DNA from 4 places in the Planococcus sp. APC 3900 genome. Region 3 is predicted to be linked to each of the others. Evidence: riboswitches for the same ligand, from Rfam matches in the RefSeq annotation. Region 3 holds a riboswitch; each other region holds the start of a gene.
What was found. A riboswitch is a leader RNA that binds a small molecule or an ion and turns the genes downstream of it on or off. The one in region 3 is predicted to bind S-adenosylmethionine.

Region 1 (5,751 bases), on a different contig from region 3:
CGAAAATGCCTGTGTCAAATCGGCAATTAAATCTTCAGCGAGTTCGACGCCAACTGAGAAGCGCAATAGCCGGTTGCAAACGCCGCGCCGGGTACGTTCTTCAAATGGAATATCTGCATGGGTTTGGGTAGCCGGATAAGTGATGAAGCTTTCGACGCCGCCTAAACTCTCGGCAAATGTAATGAGTTTAATGTTTTCAAGAAAAGGGCCAACCCATTCTTCGTCCTGCAGGCGGAAGGATAACATGCCGCCTTTTCCCGGGTAGAGCACATCAGAAACAACTGATTGCTGCAACAGGAATTCCGCAATGGTTTTGGCATTGGCTTCATGTTGGCGCATGCGTAATGGCAAAGTCTTCAATCCGCGTATCAACAACCAGGAATCGAAAGGCGACAGTACGGCGCCGACCGAGTTATGGAATGTTGAAAGCCTTTCACAAATGCTTTCGCCTTTTGCGACAACCAAACCAGCGAGTACATCGTTGTGGCCGCCGATGTACTTTGTGGCGCTGTGGATGACTATATCCGCTCCGAGTGCAATCGGCTGCTGGAGATAGGGGGTCAAGAACGTGTTGTCGACAATCAGCAGCAGGTCATGCTTTTTCGCTAAAGCTGCATAGGCAACAAGATCAATTTCCTGCATGAGTGGATTGGTCGGCGTTTCAATGAACAATGCCCGTGTATTCGATGTTATTTTTTCTTCTGTATCTTCAACGTTCTTAAATTCGGCATAGGTGGGATGAATGTTATAGGCGGAAGCAAAGTGGTCAAGCAGGCGGTATGTTCCACCATATATATCTTCCGGAACCAACAATTCGTCGCCAGGACGGAAGAGGGACAAGACCAATTGGATAGCCGCCATTCCCGAGCTGCAGGCAAATCCGGCATCGGCGCCTTCGAGTTCCGCAAAGCCTTCTTCAAGGACAGCGCGTGTCGGGTTTTTGGTTCGTGTGTAATCATAGCCCGTCGATTTGCCAAGTCCTTCATGTTCATAAGCCGTCGATAAATATATGGGCGGATTCACAGCTCCTGTAGTTGAATCGCTGCGATTGCCTAATTGAACCAATAAAGTTTCCAAGCTGTTTTTTGTCATTCCACTCATCCTCCCAACAATAAAACAGGGGCTTTTCTTCAATGAAAGAAGAAAGCCCCTGTCTAGAAACGCATTCTTCTCATCTTTTAGGCGCAGCCTATTGGAATTAGCACCGTGTCTTCGTCAGACTGGTTGCTGAGACTTCACAGGGCCAAATCCCTCCGTCTCTCTAGATAAGAAATATCTTATTAAGTTTATGGTGTATCTATTACGATGTTTCTAATCTTAAATCATTTAGCCATGGAAAGCAAGGATGAATTTTAAATAGTTAAAATAGAAAGAAAACAGTAAGCGGAAATTGTAGATAGAGCCTTGTACATCCATGTCAGATCGGATGTCGCATCAGTAAGTAGAATAATTTGCTATCAGTTAAAGAATTAGGGCTCATCACTACAGAACCGCGGTATTCTTTTAATTCGTATATCGAAGTGTTATAATTTATGGAGGAAATTATGTGTATAAAGGAGAAAGCAAATGTATATTGTCACTTCGACGGTAGTTGTTCCGCCTGAAAAAACCGAGGAAGTTATCGGGATTTACCAAAAGCGTTCACGCCGCGTCGATCGGGCGGAAGGCTTTCATTTATTTAGATTGATCCAAAACACCAAAAAGAAAAATGAATTGACGGTCCATATGGAATGGCATACGAAAGCATCTTATATGGCGTGGGTGAGAAGCCAGGAATTCAAGGAGATCCATGATCTTGAGAAAAATTACCCGGACCAGGAATTAGCGGGAATTATCCCCGTTGTTCGGCAGTACGAAGTGGTGGCAGAATGAAGAACGACGTAAAAAATAAAATTGCTTCTGAAACGGCAAAAAGCATATATGCTGCATACCCGACACTTTGGGAGCGTTTTGGAGAGCGCGGTTTTGAGCATACAGAAAAAGATAACCATCACCACCTGGATCATTTGGAGACTGCGTTTTCCCTCAAGGATGAACAGGTATTTATTGATTACGCCATTTGGCTGGAAACTGTTTTGACAAGCCGGAATGTTGAAAGAGCCTTGATCATCGATAATTTTGACCGCTTACTGCAGATCCTTCCGGGGAATACAGAACAAGAGGAAGAAGTCTTTATGTCAGGTTGTTTGCAAAGTGCCATTGCGGTGTTGAAACCTTCATAGAGTAAAGGAGGCTGACATGAATAATCAATCTAAAGAGTTGGCCGAGTTATTTTTGGCCGGCAATGAAAAGCAGGCTTTGCATACAGTTCAAGCCTATTTGCAAAACCATACAAAAAATGAGCTTTACCAGCATATATTGACGCCTGCCATGTATTGGATAGGGGAATTATGGGAAAAGAATATCATTACAGTGGCTGATGAGCATTTAGCAACGGCCATTTGCGATTATGTGGTGTCAGTGACAGAAATGCGTAAAGGGGAACAAACTCCTGAGCAAAAGAAAGTGATGGTCCTCGGACCTGAAGGGGAAGACCATTATATCGGCTTGAAAATGGTGGCTTCGTTATTCAAAGAAAACGGTTGGGAAGTTCGATACCTCGGACCGAATTTGCCGCTCGGTGCCGCCATTGAAACAGCTAACCGCTGGAAACCGGATGCCATCGCATTGTCAGCGGCTTTGGTATACCGTCTGCCTGTATTGAAGAAATACACAGAAGCTTTCAGAGCGCTTGATTTCAAACCATCAGTCATCCTTGGAGGACGGGCGGTGGCCATGGCGAATTGGCCAGCTTCAGAATCTGAAGGCGTCTTGATTGTAAAAGAGTTGGATCAGCTGAAAAATTGGATCCAAACCGGAAAGGAACCTGACAATGAATTCGATATCTCATTTGGATGAATGGCCGCTGCCTGCTTTTAAATTGAATAATAAACTGGCAATCGTGGAGTCATCTGAAGAGGCAGAGAAATTAGTCGGCAGCTGTTCCGATTTTCTAGATTTTGTCGATGAAGGAAGCCGGCAAAAAGCATTAAGTTTTTTGCTGAGTAGTGAATCGGCGAGACCACTTGAGTTGAATTTCATTTCAAAAACCGGCGAACTGTTCCTTGGAGATGTCTACAGCAAATGGATCAGTGATTTTAGTTTGAACATCGTCCTTGTGCCGAAAGATAACCGGCTCATGGAGATCACCAACCAGTTGTTGAGCCTTCGCCGGCGCCTGCAGGAAACCGACTATGACCTGCTTCTTGAAAAGGAACGGACGGAGGAGCTGCTTCAACAGGTTCGGGAGTTGTCTGCCCCTTGTATCGACCTCGGCAAAAAGCACGTGCTGATTCCGCTATTCGGCGATTTGGACCCCCACAAGATTGAAGTGATCCGTTTTCATATCCTGAATCAAGTTTATGAAAATGGCGCCGAAACCGTCATCATGGATTTGACTGCTATGGAGAAGTTGGAACAGGATGGCGCCGATTATTTGAAGTCGTTAATGCAGACCTTTAAAGTGATGGGCATTGAGGGCATCATCACCGGAATCAACCCACAGCATGCCCAACAGCTCCATCATCTCCAAACGGGGCTGGACCTGCATTTTGTTTCTTCTTTGCAGATGGTCTTGGCTTCACGGAATTTACTTATATAGAATATGTTGTGAAAAGCGAAGCGGATAGCTTCGCTTTTTTGTTTTTTTAAATTAACGCTTCCGCTTTTCTAGTGTCCAGCTTCAGCGCCCAGGTCCTAGGGTCATAAGCCCATCTGACTATGCGGCAAAAACACGCCGCTTCGCCAGCTTGTCTTATGCCCGTCGGAGGCCCGCAGGAAGCGGGTCAGCTAACCGTTGCGACAGGAAGTCGCGCACTTAGCTTAGCTTCATCTTTTGATCGCTTGCGCTTTTCTCTCCTGAGCAGGAAAAAGGAAGTTTTTGTGAAACATCGATACAATAGAATGGATAGGAGTGGAGATAGAATGGGAATTAAGAAATTCGAAAATATACCGTTGGCTGTGCTTGATTTGGCACCGATCAACGAAGGTGCTGAAACTGCACAAGCGTTCAAGAACAGTGTGGAATTGGCGCAGCATGTGGAGAAGTTGGGATTCAATCGTTATTGGCTGGCGGAGCACCATAATATGCCAGGCATCGGAAGTTCTGCGACGTCGGTTCTTATTGGCCACATCGCTGGGGCAACGGAATCCATTCGAGTGGGCTCAGGCGGCATCATGCTGCCAAACCATGCGCCACTTGTTATTGCAGAACAGTTTGGTACATTGGAAACTCTTTATCCAGGGCGCATTGACTTGGGTCTGGGCCGTGCACCGGGGAGTGACCAGGCGACTGCCTATGCGCTGCGACGTACTTTGCAGAGCAGCGGGGATGATTTTCCTCAACAGGTTGCGGAGTTGGAAAATTACTTCTCGGAAAATCCGGTTGGCCGTGTTCGGGCTTATCCGGGCACCAATTTGAAAATACCGCTTTGGCTATTGGGATCGAGCGGATTCAGTGCACAACTTGCAGCACTTAAAGGCTTGCCGTTTTCTTTCGCCAGCCATTTTGCGCCGGACTATATGATGCAGGCTTTGCAGTTGTATCATCAAAATTTCAAGCCTTCTCCTGCTTTGGCATCGCCTTATGCAATGCTGGGCGTCAATGTTATTGCTGCAGAGACACAGGAGCGCGCTGAATGGCTCGCAACTTCTTCCCAGCAGCAAATGTTCTCACTGATGAGAGGGGAACCGACGACGTTCCAGGCACCGATTGATGATTTGGAAGAAGTTTGGACAGATCGGGAAATTGCTATTTTCCGTGAGAAATTGGATTCTGAATCGATGATTGTCGGTACACCGGATGTCGTCAAACAAAAACTGAAAAATTTCATCCAAAAAACAAGAGCTAACGAAGTGATCGTCAACTCACCGATTTTCCATCAGGAAGATCGCCTGCGTTCTTACGATTACTTGGCAGAAATGATGAACTAAAGAAAATCCCGTTCCTATGAACGGGATTTTTTGCATGAAAAAGCATCTCTCCAGATTGGAGAGATGCTGAGCCGGCGTCAGTGAAGTTCTTTCGCCTTGTCTTCTTCACGCTGCCGTTCTTTTGGAAACTCCTCTTCATCATAGGCTGCATAATCAGGTGCACCTTCGCCAATCATATTCAGAACCGCATTGAAATCCTCATCTAACCGAAGTTCAACTTCTCGTGGATCAAGTACTTTGCGTTCCATTATGATCAACCTCCTTCTTTACTATTCAGCAGCCTTATCGTCATGAAGGTGGATTCCTATCTCACTTCTATTATACAGACTATTCCGTTTAATTGGAAGGGAACTGTTTGCAAGCCTTAGCAAAAAGGGTCCGGAAAATAAAAACCGTTAAAGCAAGGGCTCTAACGGTTTTTGGCTATTATTGTTGATTGATTTCTGCATTTAAGATCAATGATTCAAAGAACAGGGAAGGTGCAGTTTCATTCCACTCAAGAGAAGTCAAATCGGCTGTGCGTTTAGGCAGATTGCCATATGCGAGTTCTGTTCGCGGATCATCCGTCAATTCGAGTTTGACGTAAGGGCCTTCCGGCGTCAGCCAATTCAACTGGGACAGGCGGTTCTCCAGAGAAAACTCGATCCATTCGTCTTCTGCTTCATCCGTTTCGAATAACGGTTCCTGAGCAGCCATCAGCCATGTTTGGCTTGAATGCTGAGGCGGCAACCAGAGATTTTTTGACAGTTTGCCTTCTTCAACTGTAAACTCTGCAATTTC
Region 2 (5,751 bases), 110 kb from region 3:
TGAAATAAAGCGGCCAGCTCTACGGGATGAAGACGGTCTTTCTCTTGTTCATACCAAGCGAAGAGGTTTTTCATTTCATTATCCACCTGTAGAAAGTGTGGCGGTTCATGCTGACTACCGGAAATCCTAACGTTGATTGAGCGGTAGGTACCGGCATTTTCGTCATCAATATTCTTTAGAATCAAGTGATGAATTGTCTTTAGCGTCCGTTCATCAAGCGGCTCTGTCCGATTGACTTGATCCTCAATGAAGCTGATCGCTTCTGAGTGATTGATGACTTCGAAATGCTCCTGCAGGCGCTTGCCGCCAATGGTCAAGCCGTCCTCCATGACCACCTTAGTCTCAATCAAAGATAAGGTGTTTCCTTCGATAGCATTTGAATTGTACGTCCATTCCACCCGGTACACGTCGCGCAAGTTTTTCACCGCTGCAGGCGGAAGCGGGCGGTGTTGATCCAATTGATTTTTCAATACATCCACGCGATTAAAATAGCTCATTGACTAGCACCTGCTTCTCATAGGATAAAATTAGTTCGGTTATATGATCCGGTTGATTTTTGAGTAGTACAAAAAGAACTGTGTAAGAGATTTTCTTAATGTTTTATTTTTAATGATTGTCCCGTTAGTGAAGAGGTAATGGATCACAAGCCGAATTTATTTTTGCGCGCCATTGATTTTGAATAACCAAAACACTCTCTAAATAACTTCCTGCCGACATAGTGGTGAAAATTAGTGTATTCATGTCTGTAATACTCGTTCCAATAGCTAATCATTCGGTTATAGCTTTTGCAAAAGGACTCTCTATTTTCACTACAAAAGTTCTTAATCCGCTCCGTATCTTGGTCTTTTAAAATGTTATAAGTCATTTCTACGATTTCCACGACATATTCATCGCAAATTTTCACGATATAAGGAATAGTCCAATCTCCATAATCCATCTGAAGCAACAAGTGCATATGCTTTTGGCGAACAAATCCTTCACAACTTCGTGAATAGATACAATGTAAAATCATTTTTTGTTGTTCACTTAAACCTTTTGTAAAATCATTTGAGTTATCCATATAGTAGATGCGGTACGGAAACATGATGACTTCATGGTCTTGATGATACTGAATAATGTCCTCGGAGACATCAATGGTGACATTATTGTATGTTTTATCAGCCATCAATCCAACCACTTTAGTCACTTCATCTTTTAAAGCGTATGGAAACCTACTTTGAAACATACAATCACACCCTTGCTTCAACCCATTTTAACTTTAAGTAAGTCTAATATTCTCATTTTACCATAAGCCTACTCTATTTGTTCGTTAAATAGGTATTTTGCGAACAATTAAAATTCTATATAAAAAAGCCAGTTCTGATGGGCTAACTTTTTTGGAGAAAGCAGCTAAAAAATTTATGTTTACACATGAGAGGTTTATCGGAAGCTGCCATTCATTCTATATATGATTTAAAGAACCCATCAACCTTCACATGAAGGATTAGATTGATGGGTTCTTTGAAATAATACGAAATATAAAGTTCTAAATTGATGCAAGTTATCTCTTAAAGTGACAGTTCAATTATCCTGGAATCATAAGACTGGCCAGAGTCAGTCAAAATCTTTTTTCTCCCATTCGTCTTCAGGGATTTCCAAGTCTTCGCCGGAAAAGCGCTCTTCCTGAAACGGGTCGCCGTTCATGTGGAAACCGTTCTGCTCCCAAAAGCCCGGCTGGTTTTCATCGATGAATTCGATGCCTCGGACCCATTTGACACTTTTCCAAAAATACAGATGGGGTACGATAAAACGCAGCGGGTAACCATGCTTGGCGGTCAACGGTTCGCCGTCAAGTGAATGGGCAAGCAGCACGTCTTCCCGGTCCAAATCGGATAATGCGACATTGGTGGTGTAATCGTAGTCACCGTGAAGCATCACATAGCCGCTTTTCGGCGTTACGCCCAATTCTTTTATCAGGTCAATAAAACGGACGCCGGTAAAGGTATTGTCGAAGCGGGACCAGCGTGTCACACAATGGATGTCGCGTGTTATTGTCGTTTGCGGCAATTTCAGCAGATCTTCATAATGCAGCGTGATTTCCTTATCAACCTGGCCGAAGATTTTCAATGTCCAAGTGGCCATATCGTAAACCGGCACCTCGCCTTCGTGCAGGACAGGAAAGCGCTCGGTCAACACCTGTCCAGGCGGGAGGCGTTCAACCAGAGAAGGATCCACTACAGGGACCCGCGTACGTTTGATTCGTTCGGCTTTGCTCAGCTTCATGTGATCACTCCTTAAAATAAATAAAACTCTTCCACTGAAAAAGGGAAGAGTTGGGTCTGCTGGTGAAATTCTCTTCCTCATCTTTCAGAACATCGTGGTTCTGTTGGATTTGGCACCATTCCAGTTTGTGAACTGGCGGTTGCCGGGCGTCATCGGGCCATTCCCTCTGCCTCTCTTGATAAGGATAAAGCGTATTTAATTTTTGGTATGACTTATTTTACCGAAACCGCTTATTTCTTGCAAGATTATTCGGAAAATAATTCAGCTTCTCTCCGGCTGGCGTTATACTGATAGTACGTGGAGAATCACGTGCATAGCAAGCGTCACTTTTTGTTTATAAGGAGTCCTGCAAAATGAAAAAAATGATCGGCATTATAGGAATGGCCGTACTGTTGAGCGGCTGCACCAACACAACAGCAGAAAACGGCGATGAGCTGCTTGTTTCAACAGCTTCAAGCCTGACAGAAGTGATGAAAAAAATGGAAGAGGAATTTCATCAATTGGAGCCGGATATCGAGCTGTCATTCAATTATGGATCATCGAGCAAGCTGCGAAGCCAAATTGAACAAGGCGCACCGGCAGATTTATTTTTATCGGCCAGTGAAAAGGATATGGAACAGCTGGAATCCGAGCAACTGGTGAAAGCCGAAACTGTGGTGCCTTTTGCTGAAAATCGTCTTGTGCTTGCTTCATTGGAGGAATTTCCGGAAACTGCAGATTTTACAGAAATAGTGATGAATGCAGAAGAAACCATTGCGGTCGGAGAGCCGGACAGCGTACCGGTTGGAAATTTCACAAAGCAGGCGCTGGACAGCCAAGGGTTATGGCAGCCGCTTGAAGGGCGCCTTATCTACGCAAAAGATGCACGGCAAGTGGTGACGTATATCGAAAGCGGAAATGCCGGACTTGGCATCGTCTATTCCTCGGATGCGGTTATTTCCCAGGAAATAAAAGGGGCGCTCGAAGTGCCGGGGCAAGAAAATCCTGTCGTCTATCCGGGAGCGGTCGTAGCGGATTCAGAAAAACAGCAGGCGGCTGTAGCTTTTCTGGATTTTATAACGGGTCCCAAAGGACAGGCTATCTTCGAACAATATGGATTCTTGCCGGCAAATGAGGCAACGCCATGATGCCGTATGATTTGTCGCCGCTTTGGTTATCGCTGAGAGTTGCGGTTATTTCCACTCTATTTGTGTTTTTGGCTAGCTTAGCGCTTGCACGGTTGATGAGCAGACGTGAATTTTTCGGCAAAAGCCTGGTGGAAGCGTTGATTTTGCTGCCATTGGTCTTGCCGCCGACTGTCATCGGCTTCGGCTTGATCGTCTTGTTTGGCGCCAATGGACCGCTTGGGATTCTGCTTGAACAATGGTTTGAATTTCGCGTGGTCTTTACCTGGATCGGGGCAGCGATCGCTTCCTTCGTCGTGTCACTGCCGCTGATGTATCAAAGCGTTATGGCCGCTTTTGATAAAGTGGATCCGCGCTGGGAGAATGTGGCGCGGACGATGGGCGTATCCGAATGGCGGATTTTCCGGACCATCACCTTCCCGCTTGCCTGGTCAGGTATTCTGGCAGGTTTGATTTTGGCATTTGCCCGTGGCATCGGTGAATTCGGAGCCACATTGATGATTGCAGGTTACATTCCAGGCGTTACAGAGACCGTGCCGCTAGCGATTTACTTCGCTTATGAAGCAGGGGATATGGAAAAAGCCCTGTTTTGGGTGCTGATCATTTCGTCGCTTGGAGTAGCTGCCATCACATGGGTCAATTATTGGCGAAAAAAGAATGCTGTACGCATCGGAAGGGAGTGAGTCCATGCTGAAAGTGGATTTTCAAAAACAATTGGATCATTTCAATTTGGAGATGCAATTCGAATTGGATAAAGAAATTCTGGCATTGGTCGGCTCTTCCGGTTCGGGCAAAACAACTTTATTGAACTGCCTAGCAGGCATTGTCCATCCAGATGCAGGAACGATTCTGTTAAACGGCCGACATTTTTATAAGGAAGGACAAAAGCCGCTGAAAATTCAAAAGAGGAAAGTCGGTTATTTATTTCAGGATTATGCACTGTTTCCGCATCTCACTGCCGAAGAAAATATTCTCTATGCACAGCCCGGAAGAACGGGTGTATCGCATATCACCGAACTGACCAAAATTCTTGGCATTACTGGGCTTCTTGGAAAATATCCGCATCAGATTTCAGGAGGCGAAAAACAGCGTGTTGCGTTGACGCGGGCATTGGCTGCACAGCCGGATATCCTGTTGCTGGACGAGCCGTTTTCGGCTTTGGATGATGCCAATCGAGACCGTTGCCAAGAGGAGTTACTGCGGATTCATGAACAATGGCAAATCCCCATCATTTTTGTGACACATCGGATTGCGGATGCTGAAAAATTGGCAGACCGCATTATTCGGGTCGAGAAAGGGCAAATGGCTGAAGAAGCTGTGGTTTGATGTCTGCTGCAGTTTGAGAAAAGCCGTGGTACAGTGATAGTAACGAGTAAACCGTTTGGGTCGCCAAGCGGAGGGAAAAGGGGGAACCAATGTGGATGAACGCTATTCAAGACAGGTCTTATTCAAACCGCTCGGCCAAACCGGCCAGCACAAGCTGGAGTCATCGACCGTCACGATCGTCGGCTGTGGCGCTTTAGGTTCCGCCATTGCTGAAACACTGACACGCGCGGGCATCGGGACCATCCACTTGGTCGACCGGGATTATGTTGAGCTGTCGAATTTGCAACGCCAACAGCTTTTCACCGAAACAGATGCCCAGCAGATGCTGCCGAAAGTCGCGGCTGCCGAGCAAAGGCTGAAAGCGATCCGCAGCGATCTTCAGTTGTTCACGTATTTGGAGCATTTGGATGCGGCAGGGATGGAGAAACTGGCGGCTGTCAGCGATTTGATCCTGGATGCCACGGATAATTTTGAAACGCGCTTGTTGATCAACGACGCTTCTGTGAAATTTGGTGTGCCGTGGATCTACGGCGCCTGTGTCGGCAGTTCAGGAGTGGTTTTTCCATTCATTCCGGGAGAAAGTTCATGTTTCCGCTGCCTGCTGCCGGTGCTTCCCGCAATCAATGAAACCTGTGATACGGTCGGCATCATCTCGCCGGCTGTCCAAGTGACGGCGGCACTTCAATGTACGGAAGCCTTGAAATGGCTGAGCGGCAACCGCGAGGCAATACGGAAAAAGATCCATCATTTCAATCTTTGGGACAACAGCCAGTTGGATATCGGCGTGTCGCGCATCAAAGATCCTTCCTGCAAAACCTGCGGACCGGCTGCCGTGTTCCCGTCACTCAATGAAACGGGTGCGAGTTCCTATGCCGTTCTATGCGGTAGGGACGCGGTGCAGATTCTGCCCGATCCGAACCGTCCCATCACACTGGACGATGCTGAAAAAGTCGGAGCCCGTTTGGAAGCTGGAGTAAAACGGACGCCTTATTTCGTCGAACTGAAGGTCTTCAATCACCGCATGGTGCTGTTCGGAAAT
Region 3 (5,751 bases):
TTTGGGTTTTGTTTCTAAAGACTCAGTCCTTGGTGAAGTGAAAATCAGGTTGTCGCCTTTCGAGCATATCGGTTTTGTGAAATGAATCAGATGTGGACAATCTTCTCAATTTTTAAAAGGACAGCAGCCCCGTATTGGGACGCTGTCCTTTATGCACTCTAAAATAATTTCAAAGCTTCGATGCGATTGACCGCTTCAATGATGCGGGTTTCATCAACCAGTAATCCGACACGGACAAAACCTTCTCCAACATCGCCGAAACCACTGCCTGCCGCAACTGAAATATCTGCTTTCTCAAGAAGGAAGTCGGCAAATTCCACGCTGGTGAAACCTTCTGGAACCGGCAGCCAGGCAAAGAAAGAGCCTTGTGGTGCTTTGATGTTCCAACCGATCCGCGCGCATTCAGCCACCAGGACGTTGCGGCGTTTTTCATAAAGGCCGACCAATTCATCTACGCATTGCTGGTCGGCATTCAACGCCTCTGCCGCAGCCAATTGGACGGCAGGGAACAAACCGGCGAAAAAATGGTCCTGGATCAAGTTCAAGGCTTCAATCATTTTGGAATTGCCGACAGCAAATCCGATGCGCCAACCTGCCATGTTGTAAGTCTTCGATAAAGTGTACATTTCGATGCCAACTTCTTTAGCCCCTTCAGATTGAAGGAAACTGACCGGTTTTTTTCCGTCAAACCCGACAGCTCCATAAGCGAAATCATGGACAACCGCAATGCTGTTGTCCTTGGCGAATTTGACTGTCTCATCAAAGAATTCTTTAGTCGCTACTGCACCGGTCGGATTGTTCGGGTAGTTCAAATACATCAGTTTGGCGCGTGAGCGGATGCTTCCAGTCAACTCGGCATAATCCGGCAAATAGCCATTTTCCGGATTCAGCCTCATCAGCTCATACCCGATATCTGCAAGCGGGGCTCCCGACAGGTAATCCGGATAACCGGGATTCGGCAGAAGTAATAGATCATCCGGATCCAACAGAGCCAAGGGCAGCTCAACAAGTCCGATTTTCGTTCCTGCCAAGATTGCAACTTCGAGGTCAGGATCGATATCCACACCATACTCGCGTTTGTAAAAATTCACAGCGGCTTGACGCAGTTCCGCTATGCCGCGAAAAGGTGAATATTTATGCGTTTTTGGATCGGCTGCAGCGGTTTGCAGGGCTTTGATAATATGATCGGGCGTCGGCTGGTCGGGATTGCCTTGGCCAAGATTGATGACATCGCGTCCTTCAGCGATTGCTTTGCTTGTTTTGGCCACCAGTGAAGCGAAAAACTGCGTGGGCAAGTTTTGGAGCCGTTTTGAAAAGTCCATGTGATTCTCCTTATTTTCGAAATAATTGCACTTCTACTTCAAATCTTATAGAGTTGAAGGTAACTTGTCTAGTGGAGGAGAAACGAATGAAAATTGCATGCGTTCAAATGGATATCGCTTTTGGTCAGCCGGAATTGAATTATCGGAAGGTCCTGGATTATTTAACGGAAGCGGCAAGCAATGGAGCGGAGACGATCGTCTTGCCTGAAATGTGGAATACAGGATATGCATTGACCGAACTGGATACATTGGCAGACAGCACAAACCGGACAGTGGAATTGCTCAAAAGTTTTGCGAAAGAGCATAAAGTCAATATTGTGGGTGGCTCTGTTTCGACTGAAAAAAACGGAGGATTCTATAATACGATGTACGTTGTCGACAAAGACGGCGGGCTGGTTTCGGAATACGATAAAGCTCACCGTTTTTGTTTAATGGATGAACATATCCATCTTGAAGAAGGCGATACACTTGGCACATTCGAATTGGATAATCAGACATACGGAGGCGTCATTTGTTACGATATCCGTTTTCCTGAATGGATCCGTGCCCAGGCGCTGAACGGTGCAAAACTTGTATTTGTATCAGCGGAATGGCCCGAAGCGCGGATTGATCATTGGCGCATCTTGTTGCAGGCACGCGCCATCGAAAACCAAATTTTTATTGTCGCCTCGAACCGTATCGGCAGTGATCCAAACAATGAATTCGGCGGCAGCACGATGGTGATCGCTCCCTGGGGAGAAGTTCGTTTGGATATGAAGAAAGAGGAAGGCATTGGTTATGCAGAAATCGATTTGGATGAAGTAGAGGAAGTCCGGAAGCGCATTCCGGTATTCGCCGATCGCCGTGAGCAATTGTACGAAAAATTCAAAAAGTAGATTGACACTCGCTGGGGATGCCTGTAACATAAAATTCAATTAAATAACTTAAACTTATCAAGAGAGACTGAGGGACAGGCCCTGTGACGTCCGGCAACCCCCGATTGGGAAGGTGCCAAATCCAACGGAACCCAATGTTCCGAAAGATAAGTCGAGAAACTAAATTTTTCGATGCTTCTTTCTTGATGAAAGAGGCATCTTTTTATTGGCGGGAGGAAGCTATGATACAGATTGAGAAATTGACGAAAACTTACACAACTAAGCATGGCACCGTCACTGGAGTGGATAATGTTTCATTGGAAATCGGAAAAGGTGAAATTTTCGGCATCGTCGGCTATTCAGGTGCCGGCAAAAGTTCGCTGATCCGTTGCATCAACTTGCTTGAACGGCCGACTTCCGGCAGCGTCACAGTAGATGGCAATGATTTGACCAAACTACACAGTGAAAAATTGAGAAAAGCCCGTTTGAAAATCGGCATGATTTTTCAGCATTTCTACCTGATCAGCCAAAAGACGGTGTACGAAAATATCGCTTTTGCGCTTCGGGCTGCAGGCACTCCATCTAAAAATCTGAAAGGCCGCGTGGAGGAATTGTTGGAAATGGTCGGTTTATCAGATAAACGCGATGTTTATCCAGCTCAATTGAGCGGTGGACAGAAACAGCGTGTCGGCATCGCACGGGCATTAGCCAACAATCCGGCCGTTTTGTTATGTGATGAAGCAACATCGGCACTGGATCCGAATACCACATTGTCCATTTTGCGTTTATTGAAAGACATCAATCTTAAATTGAACATCACAATTGTACTGATTACGCATGAAATGAATGTCGTCAAGGAAATCTGTGACCGCATGGCCGTCATGCAAGGTGGCCGTGTCATTGAAGAAGGTCAGGTCTACGACATTTTTGCAGATCCTCAAAAGGAATTGACTAAGGAATTCATCTCCAGCGTCGTCTCTTTCAATGTTCCGGAACATCTGTTGAGCGAATTTACGGGTACAGTAGTGAAAGTGTTGTTCAAAGGGGGAGTGGCCGGAGAAGGCGTAATTTCCGATATGCTGCAGAATTATCCGGTCAAAGGAAACTTTTTGCATGGAGCAATTGAGTACATTCAGGAAAGGCCGCTTGGCGTTTTTATCATGGAGTTGAAAGGGACTTCTTCTGACGTCATGGATGCATTGAAGTATATGGAAAGCAGATCGGCAATTGTGGAGGTGATTCCGAATGGGCGTTGAATGGGGACGAATTATTGAATTATGGCCCGAAATACAGACTGCTTTTTTTCAGACACTGACAATGATCGGGATTTCCTTGGCAGTGGCTTTGATTGTCGGCCTGCCTTTGGGAATCTTGCTGTTCATTACAGACCGCGGCTTATTTCTTGAAAACCGGCCGGTCAATGCTGTGATTGGTTTTATCGTCAATATTGTACGCTCTATTCCGTTTATCATTTTGTTGGTGGCACTTATTCCACTGACGAAACTTATTACAGGAACAACCATTGGCCCGATTGCGGCGAGTGTGTCCCTATCGGTTGCGGCGATTCCGTTTTTCGCACGTATTGTGGAAAACTCACTGCGTGAAATCGATAAAGGCGTCATTGAGGCAGCGATTGCCGTGGGTGCGACACCATGGATGATCATCAAAGACGTTCTGCTGCCGGAAGCGAAAGCAAGCATTATCCAGGGGGTGACATTGACCATCATCAGCCTGGTCGCCTATTCTGCGATGGCAGGCGTAGTAGGCGGCGGAGGCATTGGAGATTTGGCCATCCGCTTCGGCTATTACCGCTACGATAATACGATCATGATTGTTACTGTTGTCATTTTGATTGTGTTGGTCCAATTGATTCAACAAGCTGGCGACTATACGGCGAAAGCCATCGATAAACGATAAGGGGAGAATGACATGAAAAAATTAGGATTTATTTTAGCAGCAAGCGCATTGGCTTTGGCAGCATGCGGCAGTGGAGAAGAAAGCGGCTCTGAAGGAACTGGAGGAGAAGCTTCGAAGGACATTAAACTAGGGGCTACTGCAGGTCCATACAGCGACATGCTGAGCAAGGCGATTGTGCCTGGACTTGAAGAAAAGGGTTACACAGTGGAATTGGTGGAGTTCAGCGATTACATTCAGCCGAACGTAGCACTCGATGGTGGCGATATTGATGCCAACCTGTTCCAGCACACGATTTACCTGGAAAACTTCGAAAAAGAGAATGGCATGGACCTATCCGCACTGATTACGGTGCCAACAGCGCCTATGGGCCTCTACTCGAACCAATACGATTCTTTGGAAGCAATTGAGGATGGAGCAACCATTGCGATTCCGAACGATCCGGTCAACGGTGCACGTGCTTTGCTGATGCTGCAGGATGAAGGCTTAGTCGAGTTGGATCCGGAAGCTGAAGTGCTGCAGGCGTCCGAAAGAGATGTTATTACAAATGAGAAAAACTTGGAATTTCAGCCGATCGAAGCAGGCCAATTGCCGCGGGCAGTTGATGGTTCTGACTTGGCGGCTGTACCCGGAAACTTTGCAATAGCTGCTGAAATGGATCTATTGGATGCATTGGCACTTGAAAACATGCCGGATCAATACCGCAATGTAGTGGCGGTCAATGCAGAAAATGAAGACAGCGAATTAGCAAAGGATTTAGTGGAAATTGTGGAATCGGCTGAATTTGAAGCAGTCATTGATGAAGAATTTGAAGGATTCGGCAAGCCGGAATGGATGGCTGAATAAAAATTTCGATACAGAAAGCCGCTCCAGCGAAAAAATCTGGAGCGGCTTTTTTATGTTGAACAATGTCAGGAAATGGTCTTGACCATATGATGGAAAGGCTCACCGATAATGGTCCAAGGCTCCGTTATGGAATAGCCCAGGCGTTTGTAGAGGCGGATCGCTCCTTCTTTACCAATATCCACATTCAACGAGAGTTTGCCGCCTCCTTCAGCCAACACGCGTTCTTCTGCGAATTCAAATAGCTTCGAGCCGATTCCTTGCCCCTGGTAGGCTGGATCGACTGAGACAGTATCGATATACCATTCGTCAAGATGGGCTTCCGGTTCAATGGAACGATCATGGCCTTGCTTTTTCAGTTGATCAATTAAATAGCGGTCCAGGGCTTCAGCTTGATTGCCGTGATAGAGCACCAAGGCGCCCGCAATAGTGCCATTGACTAAAGCGGTGTAGGTATAGTGATAGCTATGGCGTGTATGTTCCCCGCGTACCATCTCCGCAACTTTTTCCAATACGGCCCCTGGCTCTTTTTGTGCCGTCATATGATCGGCGATTTCACCGATGGCATTAATAATGAGCGGCGCTACGTTTTCTGCGTCTTCTGGCCGTGCTTGTCGTATAATGACATTCATACGGTATTCCTCCTTTTCTTACTCAACAATTAAATTATAGCAAGGAAGAAGCCATTTAACATGAAGGAGGTCAACAGATGGTAAAAACAAAGCACGTCCTGACATACGGAGATGCATTTGTGGATTATATCGCAGCGGATACTGATAATTCTTCGTTCAACCGCCATTTGGGTGGAGCGACAGTGA
Region 4 (5,751 bases), on a different contig from region 3:
TTCCTCCAGACGCTTATCGAAATCCTTCCCGGTCTGGCAAAAGAATTCGTAGGAGCTGTCCCCCAATGACAACACCGAGAACCGGACATCATCAAGCTTCGGAGCACGTTTGCTGTGCAGGAAGTCATAAAGAGCAATGGCGTTATCCGGCGGATGGCCGTCTCCGTGCGTACTGGTGATGACCAATAAATCTTCGACTTTTTTCAAGTCTTTCGGTTTAAACTCATCCATTGGCGTAAGCTTCACTTGATAGTCTTTGTCCTGCAGTTTTTTCGAAACCTCTTTGGCAACCGATTGACAGTTGCCGGTATGGGAGCCGACCAGAATGGTGATTTCACGCGTGGCAACCGGTGCACCGCCTTGCTGTGCATACCATTCCAATCCGGGTTGTTCCTGCACCGCTACTGTGGCGGCTGATTGTGTGCCGGCCAAATAGCCGTTCAGCCAAATTTTCTGATTGTCGGTCAGCATCGGCAATAAGCGATTGATAAGCTCGACCTGTTCCTGATCGAATGGGCTGTTCATTGTCTGCAATTGCAAATTGTTTCACCTCGAAATTCGTTTATTTTTATTTATTGAAGAATTTGCTGCTGGCGGTAATGATGATCGATTGCTACGATCATCGCCCCCATCTTTTGGTGTTCGGGCTGCAGCACTTGATTGATGCCATTGCTTTCCAGCTCATTGGCGGTGACTTTTCCGACGGCAACTGCCAGCACCCGGTCATTGAAAGCGTTGGCCAGTTCTTGGCTTTGCTCAGCGTCGGCGAAGATATTCCTCACCTGCGTTTTACTGGTGAAAACGATGGCATCCAAGGACTGTGCGATGATGGATTGTTTTAATTGGTCCACTACGTAAAGATCTGGTTTTTCATAGGAGTAAGGCCGGGATAAGTAAACCGAGTGGCCCTTTTCCTCCAAGATGCTTTTCAGTTTATCGTCGTCCTGGTCGTAGGCTTGTAAAAAGATCCGCTGCGGGCTCTTGCCTTCATATTCTTCAGCCAAAGCCGCGAGCAGGTTATTCATGGTTCCGTCTTCTGAAACATGGACCGGTTCTAAGCCATGTTCTTTGATCCATTTCATTGTTTTGCTGCCTCGAACAGCCAATTTTGTTTCTTTCAGCTTGTCGATATAACGCGACTGAAGTCCGATGCTTTCTGCCGAATCGGTTAAAGTTCTTGCTCCGATCCCCGTCGTAAAGATGGCCCAGTCAAAAGATTCGGCTAAAAAATCTGTGATGTTCTGCGCGCTGATGTCTTCGTTCAGCCGCTGTCTTCCCTGAATCGGGAGAATGACAGGTGTACCGGACTGCTTTTCGATCAGCAAGCTGATTTCTTTTGCAGCGCGGACTGCGGCGACGCCGATTTTCTTGCCGGCCAATCCATTCATGTTCAATCTCTCCTTCTGTCATTCACCATGCTAATTGCTGTTCACTTTGCAGCGCTTCCTGTGTGCGTTCGGCAAGGGCATCCACCATGGATGGATGGTCGCCTAAATATCCGCATAAGATGATTTGCTGGTCGTCTGAAGACAAAGCGTTGATTTTCTTCTGCATTGATTTCACCAAAAGGCCCGTGAACCATAAATAAGGAACCACGAAAATCTGGTTGCTGCCGGAATTGATGGAAGCTTGCAATCCTTCATCAAATGACGGGGCAGCTGCAGCCAAATAACAGACTTCCACGTTCGGTACATTTGCTTTCACTGCCAGTTTCGCAGCAATTTCTTCAACCGAACGGGTGATTTCCGAGCTCTTCCCGCCTCTTCCGACCAGCAGAATCTTCGCTTCAGGCAATCGCTCCACTGTCGTCTCCTGCAGACGCTCAGCTAAAATCTCAACGAGCCGATCTTGGACGCCAAGCGGTTTTCCGTAAGTAAAGCGGATATCCGGATAACGCAAGACCGATTTTTTGATTTCATCTGGAATGTCTTCGTAATAATGTCCGGCGCTCAGCAACAGAACTGGAACGACTGCAATTGCTGTCGCGCCTTGTTTGACAAGGCTGTCAATTCCTTCCCCAATATCCGGACTGGCCAGCTCCAAAAAGCAGGTTTCGTGAAGAGTTACATCTACCTTTTGATGAACCTGCTCCATAAACGCCATCGCTTCATCGCGTGTTTCTTTTACACGGCTTCCATGGCTTACGTAAAGTACAGCCTGCATGTCACCATCTCCTTATCCAACATGGGCGGCAAGCTGGAATTGCTGTTCGTCCTGCAGCTGCTCATACCATTGCAATTTGTCTCTCAATCGAACCACTTCTCCCACCACAATCATCGATGGATTCTCGAAATCCTTGGCGTTTCGGATAATGTCTTCGAGTGTTCCCGTAACCGTCCGTTGGCGTTCTGTCGTCCCCCATTCAATCAAGGCGATCGGTGTCGTCGGTTTTAATCCGTGGCGCATTAAGCGGCCACAGATTTCAGGAAGCTTGCTGACACCCATGTAGATGCACAACGTATCCATGCTTTTGACGACATGTTCCCAGTATTCATCCTGGTCGACGCCCACTTTGCTGACTCCTGAAATAAAGGCTACGGAAGAACTGTAATCACGGTGAGTGACCGGAATTCCGGCGTAAGCCGGCGCTGCAATGCCCGCTGTGATACCTGGAACAATTTCAAACGGGATATTGTGGTCCACCAATGCCTCTGCTTCTTCTCCGCCTCTGCCGAAGACGAAAGGATCGCCTCCTTTTAAACGTGTCACGATTTTCCCCTGCAATGCGAACCGGCAAAGCAGCTCGTTGATTTCTTCTTGCTTCAAGGAATGGTTATCGGGTTTTTTGCCGCAATAAATCAATTGGGCATGTTCTTTCGCTTCGTCCAGCAATTCCTGGTTTATTAAGCGATCATAAAGGATGACATCAGCCTTCTGAATGGCTTTCAACCCTTTCACTGTAATCAAATCAAGGTCGCCTGGACCTGCACCCACTAAATAGACTTTTTTCATAAGCTTCCTAGACTCCTTTTTTCAACCAGAGAAACGATGATTATGCCATTTTCTGATCGGTAATTTACTCTATTGCCGGCCTAATTATGTATGCAGGCCACATTCAGTTTTCGCAAAGCCTTTCCATCTGCCGTCGCGGCTGTCTCCATCAGTCGTCACTGCAAAAGAGCAATGCTTGCAGCCGATGCTCGGATAACCTTCGTCATGCAGAATGTTGTATTCCAGGCCATTCAATTGGATATACTGCCAAACATCGTCCCATGTCCAATGAATCAGCGGACAAACTTTAACCGACTTGAACCGGTTGTCCTTGTTGATGAAATCCGTCTTGCTGCGGCTGGCTGACTGCTCTCTTCTAAGGCCTGAAATCCAAGCCTGTGCACCCGAAAGTGTTTGTTCCAACGGCTTGACCTTGCGGATATCACAGCATTTATCCGGCTGGCTGTTCCATAGTTCATCACCGAACTGGCTGGCTTGCTCTTCTAACGTCAATTCCGGCTTTTTCATCCGGATATTCAATTTCGGGTAGCGCTTCTTAACGCGTTCAATCAGTTCATAAGTTTGGTTGAAGTGGACGTCGGTATCGAGAAACACCACTTCGGCATCGCTTTTCACCTTGGAGATCAAATCAATCAGCACCATGCCTTCTGCCCCAAAGCTGCAAGCATAGACAATATTCTCTCCATAGGATTCATAGGCCCATTGCAGAATATCAGCAGCCCCTTTCAAGAGATCGGTCGGTGCCAAATCTTTAAATGGATCTCCAGTAAATTGCTCGTACGAAACAGCGTGGCTCATCCTAACTTCCTCCTTTAAACTTCTATATATTGAATTAAAGATTTTCAGTAAGCAGTCCCGTTGGTTGGATATTCCTCCGTACCACTAAAATAAAAAACCCCCCTCTTCCAATGGAACAAGAAGAGAGGGTACCAATTCGCAGTTTGCGGGGCCTGTCTTCTTATCTTCCAGATCCCAATGGAACCTGCTGGAATTGGCACAGTGTATCCGGTCAAAAACCAGAACTTGTTGCCGAGGCTTCAAAGGGCCAGTCCCTCCACCTCTCACGATAAGAAATACCTTATAAGATTACTTGGTTTTAATAATTTCTCTAAATACTATAGCAATAAAAGATAACTGTCAATAAAACTCTGAAAATATCATTTATTTACTTTCTGCAATAAAGAGTTTCCATTTTCTTCATTCACTAGCCTTAAGCTTTTTAGATTCTTGCCAAAAACCAGCCATTCTTCAGGCTTTCTTTGTTGTAGGAAAAGCGGGTTTGGTCTTTAACGCTCTGCACAACTCCGCCAGCTGCTTCGACAATCGCCTGGCCGGCTGCCGTATCCCATTCCATAGTCGGCGCAAAGCGGGGGTAATAATCCGCTCCCCCTTCTGCTACCAGACAAAACTTCAGTGAACTGCCTGCCGATATCTGTTCGATTGGTTGGCTATCGTCGTTTATCCGATCGATGAATTCCTGTGTTTCAGCGGACATATGCGAACGGCTTGTTACGATTCGAGTCCGGTCTAAAGCTTTTTTTGCAGTCAACAGAATGCTTCCCTCGAATAATTCATCGGCTTTTTCAAACTTTCCAGCTGAAGCAGCTTCCAATTTAAATGCGCCGCTGTTTTCTTCACCGTAGTAGAAAACATCCATGGCCGGCACGTAAATCACACCCAAAACCGGATAGTTCTCTTCTATTAAAGCGATGTTGACGGTGAACTCACCATTGCGTTTGATGAATTCCTTCGTGCCGTCGAGTGGATCCACCAGCCAAAAACGCTGCCAGTTTTTCCGCTCTTCATAAGGGATTTTACTGCCCTCTTCGCTGAGAACCGGTATGTCTGGGTAGGCAATCTGCAGTCCTCTTTCAATGGTCTGATGTGACCGCTGATCGGCAATGGTCAGTGGTGAATCGTCCGCTTTCGCTTCAACGATCAGTTCCTGTCCGTAAACCGCCATGATTTCTTTGCCAGCTGCAAGACTGATTTCCAGCAGTTTGACCGGATCAATACCACCAGCCATCAGCCCAGGTAACCCGCTTTCTTCAAATAATCTGTAATTGCCTGAACCGACTCTTCCAAAGTCTGCTTGTCGGTTTCAATGACGATTTCAGGATTTACCGGTTCTTCATATGGCGCATCGATGCCTGTGAATCCTTTGATTTCGCCGGCTCTTGCTTTTTTATAGAGGCCTTTCGGGTCGCGGTCTTCGCAAGTGTCCACACTGCATTTGACGTATATTTCAATGAACTCATCTTCTTCAAGCAAGGCACGCACCTGGTCGCGATTTTCCTGATACGGCGAAATAAATGCCGATAGCGTCAATACCCCTGCATCACTCATCAGTTTTCCAACTTCACCGATGCGGCGAATGTTTTCTGTCCGGTCTTCCGGGCTGAATCCCAAATTTTTATTCAATCCGTGGCGAACATTATCCCCATCCAATAGATAGGTACGGATTCCAAGTGCGTGGATCTCTTTTTCCAAGGCAACAGATACCGTCGATTTTCCTGATCCCGATAACCCGGTGAACCACAGCACCCCGCTTTTGTGGTTATTCAATTTTTGTCTGTCCTCTTTTGTGACACTTGATTCATGCCATACAATATTCGTTGATTTGGTCATCTTTTCTCCTCCTAAAACCAGTAATAGTAAACGATTCCGATGGTCACCGACATAACCAGAATGCTGAGCGGCGTGCCCACTTTGACATAATCCATGAATTTGTAGCCGCCTGGCCCATAGACGATCAAGTTGGTCTGATAACCGATTGGGGTAATAAAGCTTGCAGAGGCA

Region 1: another riboswitch for S-adenosylmethionine. It lies ahead of QMA04_RS04985 (methionine biosynthesis PLP-dependent protein); the one in region 3 lies ahead of QMA04_RS02540 (methionine ABC transporter ATP-binding protein).
Region 2: another riboswitch for S-adenosylmethionine. It lies ahead of QMA04_RS02025 (sulfite oxidase-like oxidoreductase); the one in region 3 lies ahead of QMA04_RS02540 (methionine ABC transporter ATP-binding protein).
Region 4: another riboswitch for S-adenosylmethionine. It lies ahead of QMA04_RS09250 (phosphoadenylyl-sulfate reductase); the one in region 3 lies ahead of QMA04_RS02540 (methionine ABC transporter ATP-binding protein).

The regions. Positions count from the first base shown of each region.
Region 1 is NZ_JASDCT010000002.1:202,726-208,476, forward strand. Features, by position in the region: gene QMA04_RS04985 (methionine biosynthesis PLP-dependent protein) at 1-1,092, opposite strand, end outside; SAM riboswitch class I at 1,169-1,272, opposite strand; gene QMA04_RS04990 (antibiotic biosynthesis monooxygenase family protein) at 1,567-1,872, shown strand; gene QMA04_RS04995 (hypothetical protein) at 1,869-2,222, shown strand; gene QMA04_RS05000 (cobalamin B12-binding domain-containing protein) at 2,239-2,898, shown strand; gene QMA04_RS05005 (STAS domain-containing protein) at 2,873-3,640, shown strand; gene QMA04_RS05010 (LLM class flavin-dependent oxidoreductase) at 3,964-4,971, shown strand; gene QMA04_RS05015 (hypothetical protein) at 5,049-5,219, opposite strand; gene QMA04_RS05020 (hypothetical protein) at 5,398-5,751, opposite strand, start outside.
Region 2 is NZ_JASDCT010000001.1:405,014-410,764, forward strand. Features, by position in the region: gene QMA04_RS02015 (Fic family protein) at 1-497, opposite strand, end outside; gene QMA04_RS02020 (hypothetical protein) at 641-1,225, opposite strand; gene QMA04_RS02025 (sulfite oxidase-like oxidoreductase) at 1,594-2,256, opposite strand; SAM riboswitch class I at 2,337-2,447, opposite strand; gene modA (molybdate ABC transporter substrate-binding protein) at 2,616-3,389, shown strand; gene modB (molybdate ABC transporter permease subunit) at 3,386-4,069, shown strand; gene QMA04_RS02040 (ATP-binding cassette domain-containing protein) at 4,074-4,712, shown strand; gene QMA04_RS02045 (ThiF family adenylyltransferase) at 4,804-5,751, shown strand, end outside.
Region 3 is NZ_JASDCT010000001.1:511,998-517,748, forward strand. Features, by position in the region: gene lepB (signal peptidase I) at 1-85, shown strand, start outside; gene QMA04_RS02530 (pyridoxal phosphate-dependent aminotransferase) at 159-1,322, opposite strand; gene QMA04_RS02535 (carbon-nitrogen family hydrolase) at 1,409-2,197, shown strand; SAM riboswitch class I at 2,249-2,350, shown strand; gene QMA04_RS02540 (methionine ABC transporter ATP-binding protein) at 2,419-3,432, shown strand; gene QMA04_RS02545 (methionine ABC transporter permease) at 3,422-4,093, shown strand; gene QMA04_RS02550 (MetQ/NlpA family ABC transporter substrate-binding protein) at 4,106-4,936, shown strand; gene QMA04_RS02555 (GNAT family N-acetyltransferase) at 5,002-5,565, opposite strand; gene QMA04_RS02560 (carbohydrate kinase family protein) at 5,643-5,751, shown strand, end outside.
Region 4 is NZ_JASDCT010000004.1:27,397-33,147, reverse strand. Features, by position in the region: gene QMA04_RS09270 (assimilatory sulfite reductase (NADPH) flavoprotein subunit) at 1-540, opposite strand, end outside; gene QMA04_RS09265 (uroporphyrinogen-III synthase) at 573-1,388, opposite strand; gene QMA04_RS09260 (sirohydrochlorin chelatase) at 1,411-2,163, opposite strand; gene cobA (uroporphyrinogen-III C-methyltransferase) at 2,176-2,952, opposite strand; gene QMA04_RS09250 (phosphoadenylyl-sulfate reductase) at 3,037-3,750, opposite strand; SAM riboswitch class I at 3,908-4,025, opposite strand; gene cysQ (3'(2'),5'-bisphosphate nucleotidase CysQ) at 4,172-4,978, opposite strand; gene cysC (adenylyl-sulfate kinase) at 4,978-5,580, opposite strand; gene QMA04_RS09235 (SLC13 family permease) at 5,592-5,751, opposite strand, start outside.